DNA from 2 places in the Azospira sp. I09 genome. Region 1 is predicted to be linked to the other one. Evidence: riboswitches for the same ligand, from Rfam matches in the RefSeq annotation. Region 1 holds a riboswitch; the other holds the start of a gene.

The links. A riboswitch is a leader RNA that binds a small molecule or an ion and turns the genes downstream of it on or off. The one in region 1 is predicted to bind cobalamin.
Region 2: it holds a riboswitch for cobalamin, as region 1 does, so the genes downstream of both, AZSP09_RS17910 (acyl-CoA thioesterase) here and AZSP09_RS13750 (TonB-dependent receptor) in region 1, are expected to answer to the same signal.

The regions. Positions count from the first base shown of each region.
Region 1 covers NZ_AP021844.1:2,938,387-2,946,648, reverse strand. The annotation lists gene AZSP09_RS13785 (cation acetate symporter) at 1-1,461, opposite strand, end outside; gene AZSP09_RS13780 (DUF485 domain-containing protein) at 1,461-1,781, opposite strand; gene AZSP09_RS13775 (sulfite exporter TauE/SafE family protein) at 2,026-2,829, opposite strand; gene AZSP09_RS13770 (EVE domain-containing protein) at 2,819-3,274, opposite strand; RNA gene ssrS (6S RNA) at 3,361-3,540, opposite strand; gene AZSP09_RS13760 (cell division protein ZapA) at 3,578-3,907, opposite strand; gene AZSP09_RS13755 (hypothetical protein) at 3,904-4,107, opposite strand; cobalamin riboswitch at 4,250-4,460, shown strand; gene AZSP09_RS13750 (TonB-dependent receptor) at 4,459-6,468, shown strand; gene AZSP09_RS13745 (FecCD family ABC transporter permease) at 6,478-7,458, shown strand; gene AZSP09_RS13740 (ABC transporter ATP-binding protein) at 7,455-8,225, shown strand.
Region 2 covers NZ_AP021845.1:49,730-57,991, forward strand. The annotation lists gene AZSP09_RS17900 (ABC transporter substrate-binding protein) at 1-523, opposite strand, end outside; gene AZSP09_RS17905 (TonB-dependent receptor domain-containing protein) at 580-2,400, opposite strand; cobalamin riboswitch at 2,509-2,716, opposite strand; cobalamin riboswitch at 2,893-3,093, shown strand; gene AZSP09_RS17910 (acyl-CoA thioesterase) at 3,213-4,019, shown strand; gene AZSP09_RS17915 (ribonucleoside-diphosphate reductase subunit alpha) at 4,045-6,801, shown strand; gene AZSP09_RS17920 (ribonucleoside triphosphate reductase) at 6,798-8,262, shown strand, end outside.

The DNA.
Region 1 (8,262 bases):
GGACAGCACCACGAAGACCACGGCGGCAGTCAGGCCGCAGATGGTGCCGGCAATGGCGCCCTTGGTGGTCAGGCCCTTCCAGTACATGGAGAGGATCAGCACCGGGAAGTTGGCAGAAGCAGCGATGCCGAAAGCCAGGCCGACCATGAAAGCCAGGTTCTGCTTTTCGAACATGATGCCCAGGCCGATGGCAGCCAGACCGATGAAGATGGAGGCGATCTTGGACACCTTCAGTTCGGAACCGCCCTTGGGCTTGCCCTTGCAGATCACATTGGCGTAGATGTCGTGGGAGATGGCGGAAGCGCCGGCCAGAGCCAGGCCGGAAACCACGGCCAGGATGGTGGCGAAGGCCACGGCGGAAAGGAAGCCGAGGAAGATGTTACCGCCGACGAACTTGGCCAGGTGCATGGCCACCATGTTGCCGCCACCGATCATCTTGCCGCCGACGTTGCCGCCTTCGAAGAACTCGGGGTTGGTGCCGACCAGAACGATGGCGGACATACCCAGCAGCACCACCACCAGGAAGAAGAAGCCGATGAAGCCGGTGGCCACGAACACGGACTTGCGGGCCTGCTTGGCATCCGGCACGGTGAAGAAGCGCATCAGGATGTGGGGCAGGCCGGCGGTACCGAACATCAGGCCCAGGGACAGGGACACGGCATTGACCGGATCGGCCAGCAGGGAACCCGGACCCATGATCTTGGTGCCGTCCTTGTGCACTTCGGTGGCCTTGGTGACCAGGGTTTCGAAATCGAAACCGAAGTGAGACATGGCCAGCAGCATCATCAGGGTGCCGCCGCCAAGCAGCAGACAGGCCTTGATGATCTGCACCCAGGTGGTGGCAATCATGCCGCCGAAGGTCACATAGACCATCATCAGCACGCCCACCACGACCACGGCCACCTCATAGTCCAGGCCGAAGAGCAGCTTGATCAGCTGGCCGGCGCCGACCATCTGGGTGATCAGGTAGAACAGCACCACGGTCAGGGAAGAGATGGCAGCCACCGTCCGCACCTTGCTCTGGTCGAGACGGTAGGAGGTGATGTCGGCAAAGGTGAAGCGGCCCAGGTTACGCAGGCGCTCGGCCATCAGGAACAGAATGATGGGCCAGCCGACGAAGAAGCCGACGATGTAGACGAAACCGTCATAGCCCTTGGCGAACACCATGGAGGTCAGACCCAGCAGGGTGGCGGCGGACATGTAGTCGCCGGCAATGGCCAGGCCGTTCTGGAAACCGGTGATGCCGCCGCCGGCAGTGTAGAAGTCGGCGGTGGACTTGGTGCGGTTGGCGGCCCAGTAGGTGATGCCCAGGGTGGACAGCACGAAGGCCACGAACATGGCGATGGCGGCCACGTTCAGGGGCTGCTTTTCAGCCTCGCCGACGGTACCGGGACCGGCATAGGCGGCACCGGCGGCCAGCAGCAGGCCCAACAGGGGCAGGAAGCGGGACAGGTTACGCATTATTGGGCCTCCTTGGTGGCTTCCTTGATCAGTTCGGCGTTGATTTCGTCGAACTTGCCGTTGGCGCGATGCACGTAGAGGCCGGTCATGACCCAGAACAGCAGCATCATCAGGGCGGCGATGGGCCAGCCGATGGTGGCGATACGGCCTTCGCCCAGGGGCGAGGCCAGCAGGGTGGGATTGAAGGCGACCACGGCCATGAAGCCGTAGTACAGGATCAGGACCACGGCAGACAGGGTCCAGGCGAAGCGGCTGCGGGTGGCAACCAGCTTGTCGAACTTCGGATTGTTGCGAATCCGTTCGTAGGCAGCGCTGCTCACGAGTGTTCTCCTCAGTTTGAGTATTTGTTTAGGTCGGCAGAAAAAGACCGACTCCCCCTCTACCCAGCCCTCCCGGCGGGTTTTCCCCAATGTGGGAAACCCGTATTGCGTCCGGGAACGGACATGGATTACGCAATGATATAACAGTTACGCAAATTTCCATACCCGCCCGTATGTCGCGGCGCAAAAACAAAAAAGGGCCCGCAGGCCCTTTCCATATGCATCAAGGTCGGCAAGCCGCCATCTACATGACGCCATGCAACATCTTGGCTGCCAGCAGCACCAGCACGCCGGCGAAAATCCGCTTCAGGGTCGCCACCGGCAGGCGATGGGCCAGACGCGCCCCCACCGGGGCCGCCACCACGCTGCCCGCCATCACCCACAGCAGGGCCGGCAGATAGACGTAACCAACGCTCCAGGCCGGCAGGCCGGCCTCGCCCCAGCCGTTCCAGATGTAGCCCAGGGTGCCGAAGAAGGCGATGGGCAGGCCGAGGGCCGCCGAAGTGCCGATGGCGTTGCGCACCGGCACGTTACACCAGGCCAGATAAGGAACCGTCAGGGAGCCGCCGCCGATGGCCACCAGGGAAGAGAGGGCGCCGATGACCCCGCCCGCCAGCCCCAGGCCGGCCGGGCCGGGCAGTTCCCGGTGGGGCTTCGGCTTGAAGTTCAACGCCATCTGCAACGCCACGCAGGAAATGAAGCAGGCAAAGAACAGGGCCAGGCCCTGGGTGGAAATGCGGGCGGCGAGCTGGGTGCCCAGCACGGTCCCCACCAGCACCCCCGGAGTGAAAGAGCGCAGCGTGTCCCACATCACGGCGCCATGCTGGTGGTGGGTGCGCAGGCTGGAAATGGCGGTGAAGATGATGGTAGCCATGGAGGTGCCGAGGGCCAGATGCAGCATCTGCTCCGGCGGGAACTGCTGGCCGGCGAAGATCATGACCAGCAGGGGCACCATCACGGCGCCGCCGCCGATGCCCAGGAGGCCGGCCATGAAACCGGCGAAGAGGCCCAGACTCACATAGGCCAGCCACCAGAAATCAAAAAACATCGTTCAGCTCCATCAACTTGCGGGTAATGAATTGCCACTCTTCCGCCGTCACCGGGGTGATGGACAGGCGGCTGCCCTTTTGCAGCACTCCCATGGCCGCCAGGGCCGGATGGCACCGCAGCTCGGTCAGGGCCACGAAGCGCCCGCGGGCGACGAAGGCCACATCCACGTTGAGCCAGCGGGGCTGCCCGGGCGAGGATTTGGCATCGAAATAGGGACTGGCCGGATCGAACTGGGTGGCATCGGCGTAGGCGGCGGACGCCACCTGACCCAGGCCGGCGATGCCCGGCACGGCACAGCCGGAATGGTAGAAGAGCACGCCGTCGCCCAGCTTCATGGCATCGCGCATGAAATTGCGGGCCTGGTAGTTGCGCACGCCGAACCAGGGCACCCGGCCGAGACGGGCCAGGTCGTCGATGGACACTTCGTCCGGCTCGGATTTCATCAGCCAGTAAGCCATGGGCGAACAGGGGAAAAGAGGGGCCACAAAAGGAAACAGCGCGGTGGATTGCTCGCACCGCGCTGCTGTATTAGGCCCCCGCCTGTGCCGTTAGGCCGGCATCCTGAACCTGAGTTCAGAGTGGTCGCTTGCCGTCCGCATCAGGTGCACCCGACGAAGGGCGCTCACAACAGCGGATGAGTGGTTCGCGGCCGATGCCAATTAGCATTGGTTCAAGGAATATATGGCCTTGACGAACACCGCAGGGGACAATCGGCGGAAACTTTTTCTGGTGCGGCCAAGAAGGCTTCAGAACAAGGGTTCCTGGCCTTGGAGGGCCGCGTCCAACTGTGTTTCCATGGCTCCGATTCTACGCTGAAAGTCAGAGCCGTCAACGGGGGTTTCAGGATTTTCTGCGGGGCTCTCCGCCTTCCCGGCGGAAAGCAGTTCGTGGGCGATATTCAGGGCCGCCATGACCGCCACGCGCTCGGCGGCAGCAGTCTTACTCTTGGCTGCGATGTCCTGCATCTTGCGGTCCACATAGGCGACGGCAGCCAGCAGCGCTTCCTGTTCGCCGGGCGGACAGGCCACCCGGTATTCGCGGCCGAGGATGGCCACGTCGATGAAATTGCCGCTCATGCCTTGCCCTCCTCCGGCAACTGCTCGGCCAGCGCCTCGAGGCGGACACGGGCCGCCTCCATGCGCTCGACCAGACGCAGGCGCTCGTCTTCCGCGCTGGCCAGTCGGGCGCGCAGTTCCTGGTTCTCGGCCCGCAGGCTGTGGCAGAGGTTGACCACCTGCGCCACCTTGCCCTCGAGGGCATCCAATTGCTTAGTCATAGGCGCGAACTATAGAGGCCAAAAACACGCAAGGTCAAGGACTAAGACCATATTTTGAATGTGTTTTATGCCGAAGCGCCCAGGCGCCGGCCTCGCCATACAGGCAGGTATGGAGTACCATCCGCCCCCGTTGTTCCACCAGGGACAACGCTCCGCGTCAGGTGCCGCGGGAGGAGTCCTCCTCCGCGGTTAAACGGGAAACAGGTGCGCGCCGCCAGCAGCGGCGCAATGCCTGTGCTGCCCCCGCAACGGTAAGGAAGTGCGGGTCCATCACGATGCCACTGGGTCACCCCCGGGAAGGCGATGGATCAAGACTTCCGAGCCCGGATACCGGCCTGAACGGAATACCGAGTGAGCCGGATCGGCCCGACCACCATCAGCTCACTTCCTTCGCCACCTTCCGGCATTGCGGGGACGCTCGCCGGATACGAGGAGTCTCACCTCATGAAACCATGCATTTCCCTTTCTGCAGCCTCCCTCGGCCTGCTGTTCACCGCCCACACCCACGCCCAAAGCACGGAACTGGAAACCATTAAGGTAACAGCAACCCGCGTTGCTTATGCTGAGGCAGACGCCGCCTACGCTGCCGAAATACACACCCGGCCGATGATTGACCGCTCCGGGGCCCAAACCCTTTTCGACTACCTAGCCCAGCATAGCTCGGTAAATGTTGCCCCCAGCTTTGGCAACCGTTTTACCCCCATGCTCGACATGCGCGGCTACGGCAGCGAGAACGGCTACCAGAATATTGCCGTCAGCCTCGACGGACAGCGCCTGAACAATATCGACATGGTGCCCCAACTGCTGGGCGCCATTCCCTTATCCGCCATCGACCGTATTGAAATCACCAAAGGGAGCGGTTCCGTTCTCAACGGGGATGGCGCCATGGCAGGTACGATCCAGATTCATACCCGCCCCTATTCAGGTATCTCTATCGGCGCCTATACCGGTACCGACGGCGCGCTAGGGCTGAACACTGCTGCTGGCACGCAAGGCGAGAACTACAGCATTTCCGCCAGCGCCGACCACAGCAAGCATGGCGGATATAGTCAGGCGGATATCAGCGGCCATAAGGATTCCTCCGAAATGCGCAATGAACGAGCTGCGCTGAAGGTACGTCCTCTGCGTGATCTATGGCTGAACGTCGATGTCTCCAGTACCTACATCGACACTCGCTACCCCAACGCACTATCCCAAGCCCAGTTTGATGCAGACCCTTCACAAGCCGGTGCCACCAGATATACACATCAGCAATTCACTACCGACCAATGGCGCCTGGGCGGCGAGTGGAGCCTGAACGACAGCACCAAACTCACCTACGCTCATCGCCGGGAAGACAAGCACTCAGAGTTCGTCGGCACCTTCAAGGCAGACTACGACATCGAAGGCAACGATCTGGCCGTGGTCCACACCGGCGACACCTTTGACCTTACAGCAGGCTTCCAGAGTACGGACGGCAATCGTATCCAGGCATTTGATCAAACCAAGAAAAACAGCCGTGCCTACTATGTTCAGGGCGTCTATCGCCTCGGCGACACCACTCTGTCAGCAGGGACGCGCAGAGAAAGCGTTCGCTATGAGCATCTACCCGCTGGCGGCGCTCAATTGTCCCGAGAGCGGGACCTGGATGCCTGGGATCTGGGCATCAACCAGCGGCTAGATAGCCGCTATTCCGTTTTCGCCAACCTTAACCAAGCCTTTCAGGCGCCGGATGTTGACAGATTCTTCGTTGGGGGCACCTTCAACGCCTTCATAAACCCGGCCAAAGCGAAAACCTTGACGCTGGGGCTCAATCGAATGGCACCGGGAAACCGCTTCAAGCTTGCTGTTTTCCGAAGCAATCTGGACAACGAAATTTATTACTACAACACCGGAAACTGGCTGACCAGCTTCAACACCAACATCGACAAATCCCACAAGTACGGCCTGGAAGTCCAGCAGTTCTGGCAAGCCACGCCTCAATTGTCGCTGAACGCCAACTACGCCTATACCCGCTCAATCATCGATAGAGAAAGCCAGGGCAATGGCGCCTTCGATGGCAAGGAACTTCCCGGTGTCCCCCATCACAACCTCGCCCTATCCGGAACCTATGCCTTCACCCAGCGCTCGGAACTGACCCTAAGCCAGAACTGGCGCAGTGACAGCTACGCCATCGGGGATTTCGCCAATAACCGCAGTCAGCGCCAGGCTGCTTACAATCTGACCAACCTCACTTACCGCTACCGCCTGCAAGGCTGGGAACTGTTCGCCACGGTCCAGAATCTCTTCGACCACAAGAACGGCATCTGGACCAGAGACAACGGCATCTATCCGATCAACTTCTCTCGCAGCGCACTGGTCGGTTTCAAGGCCACTTTCTAAAGACCAACCATGCCCTCCCGCCGTCGTGCCCTGATCGTCATTGCCCTGCTGGTGCTGCTGGCCGGGGTGAGCCTGGTCGTGGCCCTGGCGGTGGGCAGCATCAGCATTCCCCCCGGCGTCGTCCTGCAGGGGCTGCTCGGGGACGCCGAGGCGCCGGGCTACGCGGTGGTGCATAACCTGCGCCTGCCCCGGGCCCTGGCCGCCTTTGCCTGCGGCGGGCTGCTGGCGGTGGCCGGCTGCCTGATGCAGGTGCTGCTGCGCAATCCCCTGGCCGATCCCTATGTGCTGGGCATCTCCGGCGGCGCCGGGGTCGGCGCCCTGGTGGCCATCCTGCTCGGGCTGTCCGCCTTCGGCATCAACGGCCTCGCCTTCAGCGGCGCCCTGGCCGCCACTTTCCTGGTCTTCGGCCTGGCCCACGGCGACGGCTCGTGGACCCAGACCCGCCTACTTCTCACCGGGGTCATCGTCGCCGCCGGCTGCGGCGCCCTGGTGGCCCTGATGCTGTCCCTGGCGCCGGAGCACAAGCTGCACGGCATGCTCTACTGGCTGATGGGCGACCTCTCCCAGGCCACCGATGCCCGGCCGCCCCTGCTGGCCCTGGCGGCGGCCCTGCTGCTGGCCCTACCCTTTGCCCGGGAACTTAATCTGCTAGCCCGGGGCCTGGCCACGGCCCAGGCCCTCGGCGTGGCCGTGGTGCGCCTGCGCCGGCTGGTCTATGTGGTGGCTTCCCTGGCCACCGCCACCGCCGTCACCACCGCCGGCTCCATCGGCTTCGTCGGTCTGGTGGTGCCCCATCTGGTGCGCCTGGCGGTGGGCAACGACCAGCGCCTGCTGCTGCCCGCCTCGGCGCTGGCCGGCGGCGCCCTGCTGGCCCTGGCCGACACCCTGGCCCGCACCGTGGCGGCGCCCCAGCAGCTGCCGGTGGGGGTGCTGACCGCCCTCATTGGTGTGCCCGTGTTCCTCTTCCTCCTCACCCGGGCGCCGCGATGACTGCCTTGCTGCAAGCCAGCCGACTCACCGTGCGCATCGGCGACCGGGAGGTCTGCCGCGACCTGGAACTGCAACTGCAGCCGGGGGAACGGCTGGCCATCCTGGGACGCAACGGGGCCGGCAAGTCCACCCTGCTGTCCACCCTGGCCGGCCTGCGTCCGGCCCAGGGCGGCGAGGTGCGCCTGCAGGGGCGCAGCTATGGGGAACTGGGGCCCCGGGCGGCGGCCCGGCAACGGGGCTGGATGGCCCAGACCCAGGCCGACGCCTTCGCCTCCAGCGTGCTGGAGACGGCCCTGGCCGGGCGCCATCCCCACCTGGGCCGCTGGGACTGGGAATCGGGCGCCGATGCGGAACTGGCCCGGGCCGCCCTGGCCCGGGTGGGGCTGGCCGGCATGGAACAGCGGGAGACGCCTTCCCTCTCCGGCGGCGAGCGCCAGCGCCTGGCCATCGCCACCCTGCTGACCCAGGCGCCGGACCTCTACCTGCTGGACGAGCCCCTGGCCCACCTGGACCTCTCCCACCAGATCACCGCCCTGGAACTGTTCGCCGGCCTGGCCCGGGAGCGGGGCGCCGGCGTGGTGATGGTGCTGCACGACCCGGGCCTGGCCGCCCGCTACTGCGACCGGGCCCTGCTGCTGCAGGGCGACGGCACCTGGGAGAGCGGCCCGGTGGCCGAGATCCTCACCGCTGCCCACCTTAGCCGCCTCTACGGCCATCCCCTGCGGGAGGTGGAGGACGGAGGCAGCCGCTGGTTCATCCCCTGCTGATTCCCGCTTCTTTTCCCTTTTTCCCCGATTCCCGGAG
Region 2 (8,262 bases), on a different replicon from region 1:
CCCGCTCCAGGATACCGTCTTCAAATGTGCCACGGCCAGTACCGATGCCGTTGGCTCCGAGCAACAGCAATCGCTTCGGATGAACATGCGACTTCACAGGAGAAGGCGGGAGACTGGCAAGGGAAAGAGGTTTGCCAAGTAGGGACAAAAGCTGTTTTTCGTACTCGCTGACAGCTTCCAGATTGCTTGGGAGAGGCAGTATCTCGACACGAAATCCGAGGGTTTTCAGGCGGCTGCGCAGTTGTGGTGCGTTATATTGGCCGGTGATTACCAGATCCGGCTTTAATTCGACGATTCGCTCAAGCGTACCGTCGTGGGTTGGCCAGCCTTTATCCAGCCAGGCCACGGGGTATTGGCGATGCATCGGCGAGAGCGCCGCGACTTGGCTGCGATCGGCATAACGAGCCAACATCCAGTCCGTGCAAAGATCTAGCGAAATCACACGTTGCGCTGAATACACCTTGCCCGAAGAGAAAATCTCGATCCACGCCCAAAGGAACAGAGTGGAAACCGTCCGCAACATGATGGGGCTCCAACAACGGGAGTACCGGCTGACATTCAGCCGGTACTGTCCTGTTGTTACTGCGGCGTGTAGCGGATACCGACGAAGGCATTGAACCCAAGGGTGTTATAGCCTTGTGCCAGTTCGTAGTTCTTGTCGAACAGGTTGTTGACACGTCCTTCCACGGACAACGTCTTGTTAATGGCATAGCGAGCGGTCAAATTAACTAAACCATAGCCCCCCATCCGTCCCGTTTCGGTATTGGTGTTGTACCGGCTCCCGGCACCAACCAGTTCGACGCCGGTTTCCAGCGGCCCCCAGGTCTTGGAGAGGCCGACCAGCGCTTTGTTCTTGGCTCGACGCCCAAGCTGGAATCCAGTGTCCTCGTCAATGGCATTCAACCAGTCATAGGCAGCGTGTACGCCCCAATCGCCAAACCTGGCGTTGTAGTCAAGCGTTACGCCCTCCAGCTTTGCCCGTGAGACGTTCTGGTACTTGAAGGTAGAGGCTGACCAGTCGATCATGTTTTCGACACGATTGTGGTAATAGGTTGCCGACGCTGTCTGGTTTCCAGTTTCCCATACCACTGCGGCCTCGGCGTTCTTACCCTCTTCAGGCTTCAGTTTCGCATTGCCAGACCATTGGTCATAAAGCTGGTAAAGCGACGGTGCCTTGAATGAGGTGCCATAGCTGCCTTGCAGTCTCCATTGCTGAGTCAACTGGTAGCCATAGGCCAAGGCATAAGTCCCCTTGTTGCCAAACTGGGAATGATCGTCGTTACGTCCGCTGATTTGCCAGCGGTGCTGCTCGTAATTGGCATTCCAGCCGGCGAAAATAGCATTGTTGGTAATGGAGTCATCGCCAGTAAAACTGTCCTTCGGGGAAGCCTTTTGAGCCAAGTGCTCAGCACCCAGCAAAGCCTTGCCAAGAGGAAGTGCAATATCGTTTTGCCAACTCAGCAGACTGTTTTCCGTTTTCAGGACACTTCCCTGAGGAGCCCAGGATGCGTAGTTCTTTTGCCAATCAGTCGTCTGACCATACTGGAGCTTGCTGGTCCAGTTTTCCGTGATGCGATTGCGGGAGAATAGCTGCCATTGCTCGGTTCGGAAATCGACGTAATCATCAAAGGTGCCGTTCGCCGGGACATTCCCGCTGTCGTAATGGGTACGCCCTTCGTTTTGGCGATAAACGAACCCAATTTCATGGCCTTGCGCGGGGAGGAAGGACAAAGAAGCGGCCCCGCCAGTGTTGCGATAGGGGTCCTTGTCGGCATCACGATTGGTGGCATTTTTCTGTGCAGAAACACTGTCGGTAGATGCCTGGTTGGCTTCAAGGCGGAAACGCCATTGTTCATTGCCGCCGGAAACACCGGCGTTGGCTTGGAAAGTGTTTTGAGTGCCGTAACCAATAAATCCATCAGCCTTCAGACCCGGGGTGCCTTGGCGCGTAAAAATCTGGATGACGCCGCCGATAGCATCGGCTCCGTACATAGTGGAGCCGGGGCCGCGCAGAATTTCGATGCGCTCGACGTTGGCAAGGGGGATGTAGCGTAGGGGCGACCCAGCCAAATCGATCGAGTTGATGGGCAGACCATCGACCAGAATCTTGGTTTGGTCAGGACGGGCCCCCCGCATATAGAGACTGGCAGTGGTACCAGGTCCGCCGCTGGTAGCAACCTGGATACCGGACTGGCGGGACAGCAGGTCAATCACCGTACTTGCCGCATTACGCTCAATCTCTTCGCGGTCGATGACAGTTACGTTTGCCAGAACTTCGGAAACACGGGTTTCCTGACGGGTGGCAGTGACAACAACTGGATCAAGTGCCTGCTGAGCGTAAAGATCACCAACAAACAATAGCGGCAGCAACGCTGCCAGAGGCTTTAGGCGGGTATGCATTGTTTTCCCCTCTCCGACAGGCGTCCCCGCATGCCGGCGTATATGAATAAACAGTGCGAGGGGAAATAACAGGCCACAACAACAGCCGGTGCCACCTCCCCGTAGCACTTTCGCTTGTTGTCGCAGGCCGGTCTCCGGGCTCGCAAGTCTTGACGCGCCGCCTTCCCAGGATGAACCCAGTGGCATTGTGGCGCGCCCGCACTCGCTTACCGTTGCGGGGGCAGCAGCGGGTTAGTCTCGCAAGGAGACGCACCGCTTTCCCGTTTAACCGCGACCAACGAACGTTGGCCGCAGCACCTGAAACGGATCAATTATACATTATTACAGCCTGCCGCCGCCAACTCCCACTGCTCCTGTTAATGAGCGAAGGAGTACGTGGTCATGCTTGGAGTCACTTAAAGCCAAAGTTCACAACATACTATATGTAGTGCCAATCTAATTTTTGTTGACTAGATATAGTAGATACCCCTTGACAGAGCATTCCCCAAAAACTAGACTTTCAAGCATCGAAGGTTCCCCTACGAGGGATTAAAAAGGGAACCCGGTGCCCGGCCGATGGCTGGAAACCCGGGACTGCCCCCGCAACTGTAATCGGCGAGCGCTTCGCCAAACGATGCCACTGGGTTTTCCGGGAAGGCTGGAGAAGCGCGATGACCCGAGAGTCAGGAGACCTGCCCCGATATGTCTTTTTTTCAATTGGGGCGGGGTGTCCCTGACGTGAGGTTGAACATGCGTGTTCCGCAAACTGTCGCTGCTGTCTTGGCTCTAGGGCCAGGGTATGCCATCCCCGCTCGTCACAGCGGAGATGGCAGTTGGCAAGCGAAACCCCCCTTCCTGTAGCAGACGACGTTTCCCAACTCTCCGGCCTGTTCAGGCTCGTTGACGTTGTTTTTCCTGGCCAGGCGAACCACCACGGTACGCTTTTTGGCGGGGCTGCGCTGGCCATGATGGACAAGTTTGCCTTTGTCATGGCCAGCCGCTTTCTCCGACGAACAGTGGTGACGGCGGCACTCTCAGAAACAGATTTTCGCGCACCTGTGCCCGTCGGGCACTTGGCCGAGGTTGACGGAAAAATCGTTAAAGCCGGACGCCGGTCTGTGGAGATCGAGGCCGAACTGGTGGCCGAAGACATGCTGACGGGGAAACGCACCTCCTGCCTATCCGGTCGTTTCGTGATGGTCGGGCAGGAAGGCGATGCGGTTGCCGAGCCGGTGCGGCTACTTCAGTCCGATGATGATCCTCGTGTTGTTCGCGTCGTCGAAATCGTGTTTCCAGGACAAACCGATCATCGCGGCATTCTGCACGGCGGTTTCGCGTTGGACTGGCTGGGCAAGGCCGCACTTGTGGCCGCTAGCCGCCGGGCACGGCAGTCCGTCGTGATGGCGTCGAGCAAGACGCTCGATTTTGTGGCGCCAGCGCGCGTCGGGGACATCGTCGAAACCACGGCCCGCGTCACGGCGATCGGACGGACCTCGCTGACGGTTTCCACCGCCATGACCGCCGAATGCCCGCAGGCCGGTGAGCAGCGCCTATGCACCCGCACCGACTTCGTCTTCGTTGCCGTCGATGACGATGGCCACCCAATTCCCTTACCCCCGGAATCTTCAACCTCTTTCTAGCAATTCCCCTCCTAAGGACGTAACCATGGACCGAGACAAATTCGATTTTTCCATTGCAGCCCTGCAAGTCATTCGCCGCAACGGCGCCGTCGTTCCCTTCGACCCGGAAAAAATTACCGTCGCCCTCACTAAGGCCTTCCTGGCAGTTGAAGGCAGCCAAAGCGCAGTGTCGTCTCGGGTGCGCGAAGTGGTGACCCAACTTACCGATACGGTGCTCCGCTCTCTCACCCGTCGCCTACCCGACGGCGGCTCCGTGCATATCGAGGACATCCAGGATCAGGTCGAACTGGCGCTGATGCGTTCCGGCGAACACGACGTGGCTCGCGCCTATGTGCTTTACCGGGAACGGCGGGCGACCGAGCGGGCAGAGCAGTCCTCACAACTCGCTGAGGCGCACGGAATAACGCTGCACGTCATGATTCATGGCGAACGCCGCCCACTCGACACCGCAGCCTTGCTCAAAATCTGCGAAGCCGCTTGTGCTGGCATCTCCGGCGAGATTTCCGCGCAACTGATTCTCGACCACGCCCTGAAGAACCTCTACGACGGCGTGAGCATGGCCGATGTGCAACAGGCGCTGATTCTCTCAGCGCGCACGCTGATTGAACGCGAACCGGGCTACGATTTCGCCACTGCTCGCTTGCTGCTGGCCAGCCTGGTCACCGAAATCTTCGGCCACCCAGTGGCACCCGAGGCCCTACAGCAAACCTATGCAGAATACCTGCCGACCTTCATCCAGAAAGGGATCGGCGCCGAACTGCTCGACCCGCGCCTGAAGAGCTATGACTTGGAGCGCTTGGCGGCGGCCCTGAAGCCCGAACGAGATAAGCTGTTCGGCTATCTCGGCTTGCAGACGCTGTATGACCGCTATTTTCTGCACATCGAAGGCAAGCGCATCGAGCTACCGCAAATCTTCTTCATGCGCGTCGCCATGGGCCTGGCTTTGAACGAAATCGATCGAGAAGCCCGTGCCATCGAGTTCTACGATCTGATTTCCAGCTTCGATTTCATGTGCTCGACGCCCACCCTGTTCAACAGCGGTACGCTGCACTCGCAGCTCTCGTCGTGCTACCTGACCACGGTAGCCGACGACCTGGAAGGCATCTATCAGTCGATCAAGGAAAATGCGCTGCTACAGAAATACGCCGGCGGCCTCGGCAACGACTGGACGCCAGTACGCGCCCTGGGTAGCCGCATCAAGGGCACCAACGGGCAGAGTCAGGGCGTCATTCCCTTCCTGAAAGTGGTGAACGACACGGCGGTGGCGGTGAACCAGGGCGGCAAACGCAAGGGCGCCGTCTGCGCCTACCTGGAAACCTGGCACCTCGACATCGAGGAATTCCTCGATCTCCGGAAGAACACTGGTGACGAACGCCGTCGCACGCACGACATGAACACCGCCAACTGGATTCCCGACCTCTTCATGAAGCGGGTGCATGAGAATGCCGAGTGGACCCTGTTCTCGCCAGTCGATGTGCCGGACCTGCACGACAAGTTCGGAGGCGAGTTCGAAGCGGCCTATGTCGCCTACGAGGCTAAGGCCACCGCCGGCCAGCTCAAGCTACACAAGAAGATTCCGGCGGTGCAACTGTGGCGCAAGATGCTGACCATGCTGTTCGAAACCGGGCACCCGTGGATTACCTTCAAGGATGCCTGCAATCTGCGCTCCCCGCAGCAGCATGTCGGTGTCGTGCATAGCTCCAACCTGTGCACCGAAATCACCCTGAACACCTCGGATTCGGAAACGGCCGTCTGCAACCTGGGCTCGGTCAACCTGCTCGCCCACCTGAAAGATGGCGAACTTGACCAGGCCAAGCTGGCGAAGACCATCCAGACGGCTATGCGCATGCTGGACAACGTCGTCGACATCAACTTCTACGCTACGCCCAAGGCGCGCAACGCCAACCTGCGCCACCGCCCGGTTGGCCTGGGCATCATGGGTTTCGCCGACTGCCTGTATGCCCTAGGTTTGCCCTACGCCTCGCAGGATGCCGTCGACTTCGCTGACCGCAGCATGGAAGCCGTCTGCTACCAGGCCTACTGGGCCTCGACCGAACTGGCGAAAGAACGCGGCAGATACTCGAGCTTCACCGGCAGCTTGTGGGACCAGGACATCTTGCCCTTGGATTCCCTTGCGCTCTTGCAGAAAGAGCGCGGCGGTTACCTCGAATTGAACACCGACAGCCGCCTGGACTGGGACGCTCTGAGCAAACGCATCAAGCAGTACGGCATGCGCAACTCGAACTGCGTGGCTATCGCGCCGACAGCGACCATTTCCAACATCATCGGCGTATCGGCCAGCATCGAGCCAACGTATCAGAACATCTACGTCAAATCGAACCTGTCCGGCGAATTTACCGTGGTCAACGAAGCGCTGGTACGCGATCTCAAAGCGCTCGACCTGTGGGATGAAGTGATGGTCGCCGACCTCAAATATTTCGATGGCTCGCTGGCCCGCATCGATCGCGTACCGGAGCAGTTGAAGGCGCGCTACGCGACAGCTTTTGAAATCGACCCCAAATGGCTCATCGAGGCCGCTGCCCGCCGTCAAAAATGGATTGACCAGGCCCAGTCGCTCAACCTCTACCTGGCGCTGCCGTCCGGCAAGAAACTCGACGAACTGTACAAGCTCGCCTGGGTCCGTGGCCTGAAGACGACCTACTACCTGCGCACGCTCGGTGCCAGCCAGGCCGAGAAGGCCGGTGGGCGGGATGATTCGGTGGTTCAAGAAGAACCCAAGTTCTGCTCCATTGACAATCCTGACTGCGAGGCCTGCCAATGAACCTGACCGAATCCCTCCCTTCCGCGCTGCGTCCGCTCGCGCCGGCCTTGCCGACCCGCGTCGTCCGCCGCGACGGTTCCGATGTGCCTTTCGAGGCACGGCGAATTGCCTCGGCTCTGGCGCGCGCCGGAGCCGCCAGCAGCGAGTTCGACGACGACGAGGCCGAGCTCCTCGCCGCTCGCGTCCTCAAGGTGCTGCGCCATCGCCATGGCGGCTCGGCGCCGACTATCGAGCAGATCCAGGACATCGTCGAGCAGACATTGGTCGATGCCAATCACCTGGCCACCTTCCGCGCCTACGTCGCCTACCGCGACCAGCACCGCCGGTTGCGCGAGGATCGGCGGACCTTGGTCGATGTCGCGGCTGCCATCGACGAGTACGTCGACCGCGCCGACTGGCGGGTGCGGGCCAACGCCAACCAGGGCTATTCGCTGGGCGGGCTGATCCTCAACGTCTCCGGCAAGGTCGTCGCCAACTACTGGCTGTCCCACGTCTATCCACCAGAAATCGGCCAAGCCCACCGTGATGCCGACATCCACATCCACGACCTCGACATGCTGTCCGGCTACTGTGCCGGCTGGTCGCTGCGCCAGGTGCTGTACGAGGGTTTCAACGGCGTGCCCGGCAAACCGGAAGCCGACCCGCCGAAACACTTCTCCAGCGCCCTCGGGCAGATGGTGAATTTCCTCGGCACTTTGCAGAACGAGTGGGCCGGTGCGCAGGCCTTCAGTTCTTTCGACACCTATCTGGCGCCCTTCGTCAGAAAGGATGGCCTGTCCTTCGAGCAGGTGCGCCAAGGCATGCAGGAGTTCATCTACAACCTCAACGTGCCATCCCGTTGGGGAACGCAGACGCCCTTCACCAATCTGACCTTCGACTGGGTTTGCCCGCAGGATCTGCGCGAACAGGTGCCGGTTATCGGCGGCCAAGAGATGCCCTTCGCCTACGGCGAGCTGCAGGCTGAGATGGACCTGATCAACCGCGCCTACATCGAGGTGATGACAGCTGGCGACCGGCGGGGCCGGGCCTTCACCTTCCCCATCCCGACTTACAACATCACCGAGGATTTCCCGTGGGAGTCGGAGAACGCCGAGCGGTTGTTCGCGATGACCGCCAAGTACGGCCTGCCCTACTTCCAGAATTTCCTCAACTCGGACATGAAGCCGAACCACGTGCGCTCAATGTGCTGCCGCCTGCAGCTCGACCTGCGCGAACTGCTGAAGCGCGGTAACGGCCTCTTCGGTTCCGCCGAGCAGACCGGCTCCATCGGTGTGGTGACCATCAACTGCGCCCGCCTCGGCCATCTCCATGCCGGCGACGAGGCGGCGCTGATGGCCCGCGTCGACCGCCTCGCCGACATGGCCCGCGACAGCCTGGAGATCAAGCGTAAGGTCGTCCAGGGGCTGATGGACGCCGGGCTTTTCCCTTACACCAAGCGTTACCTCGGCACCCTGCGCAACC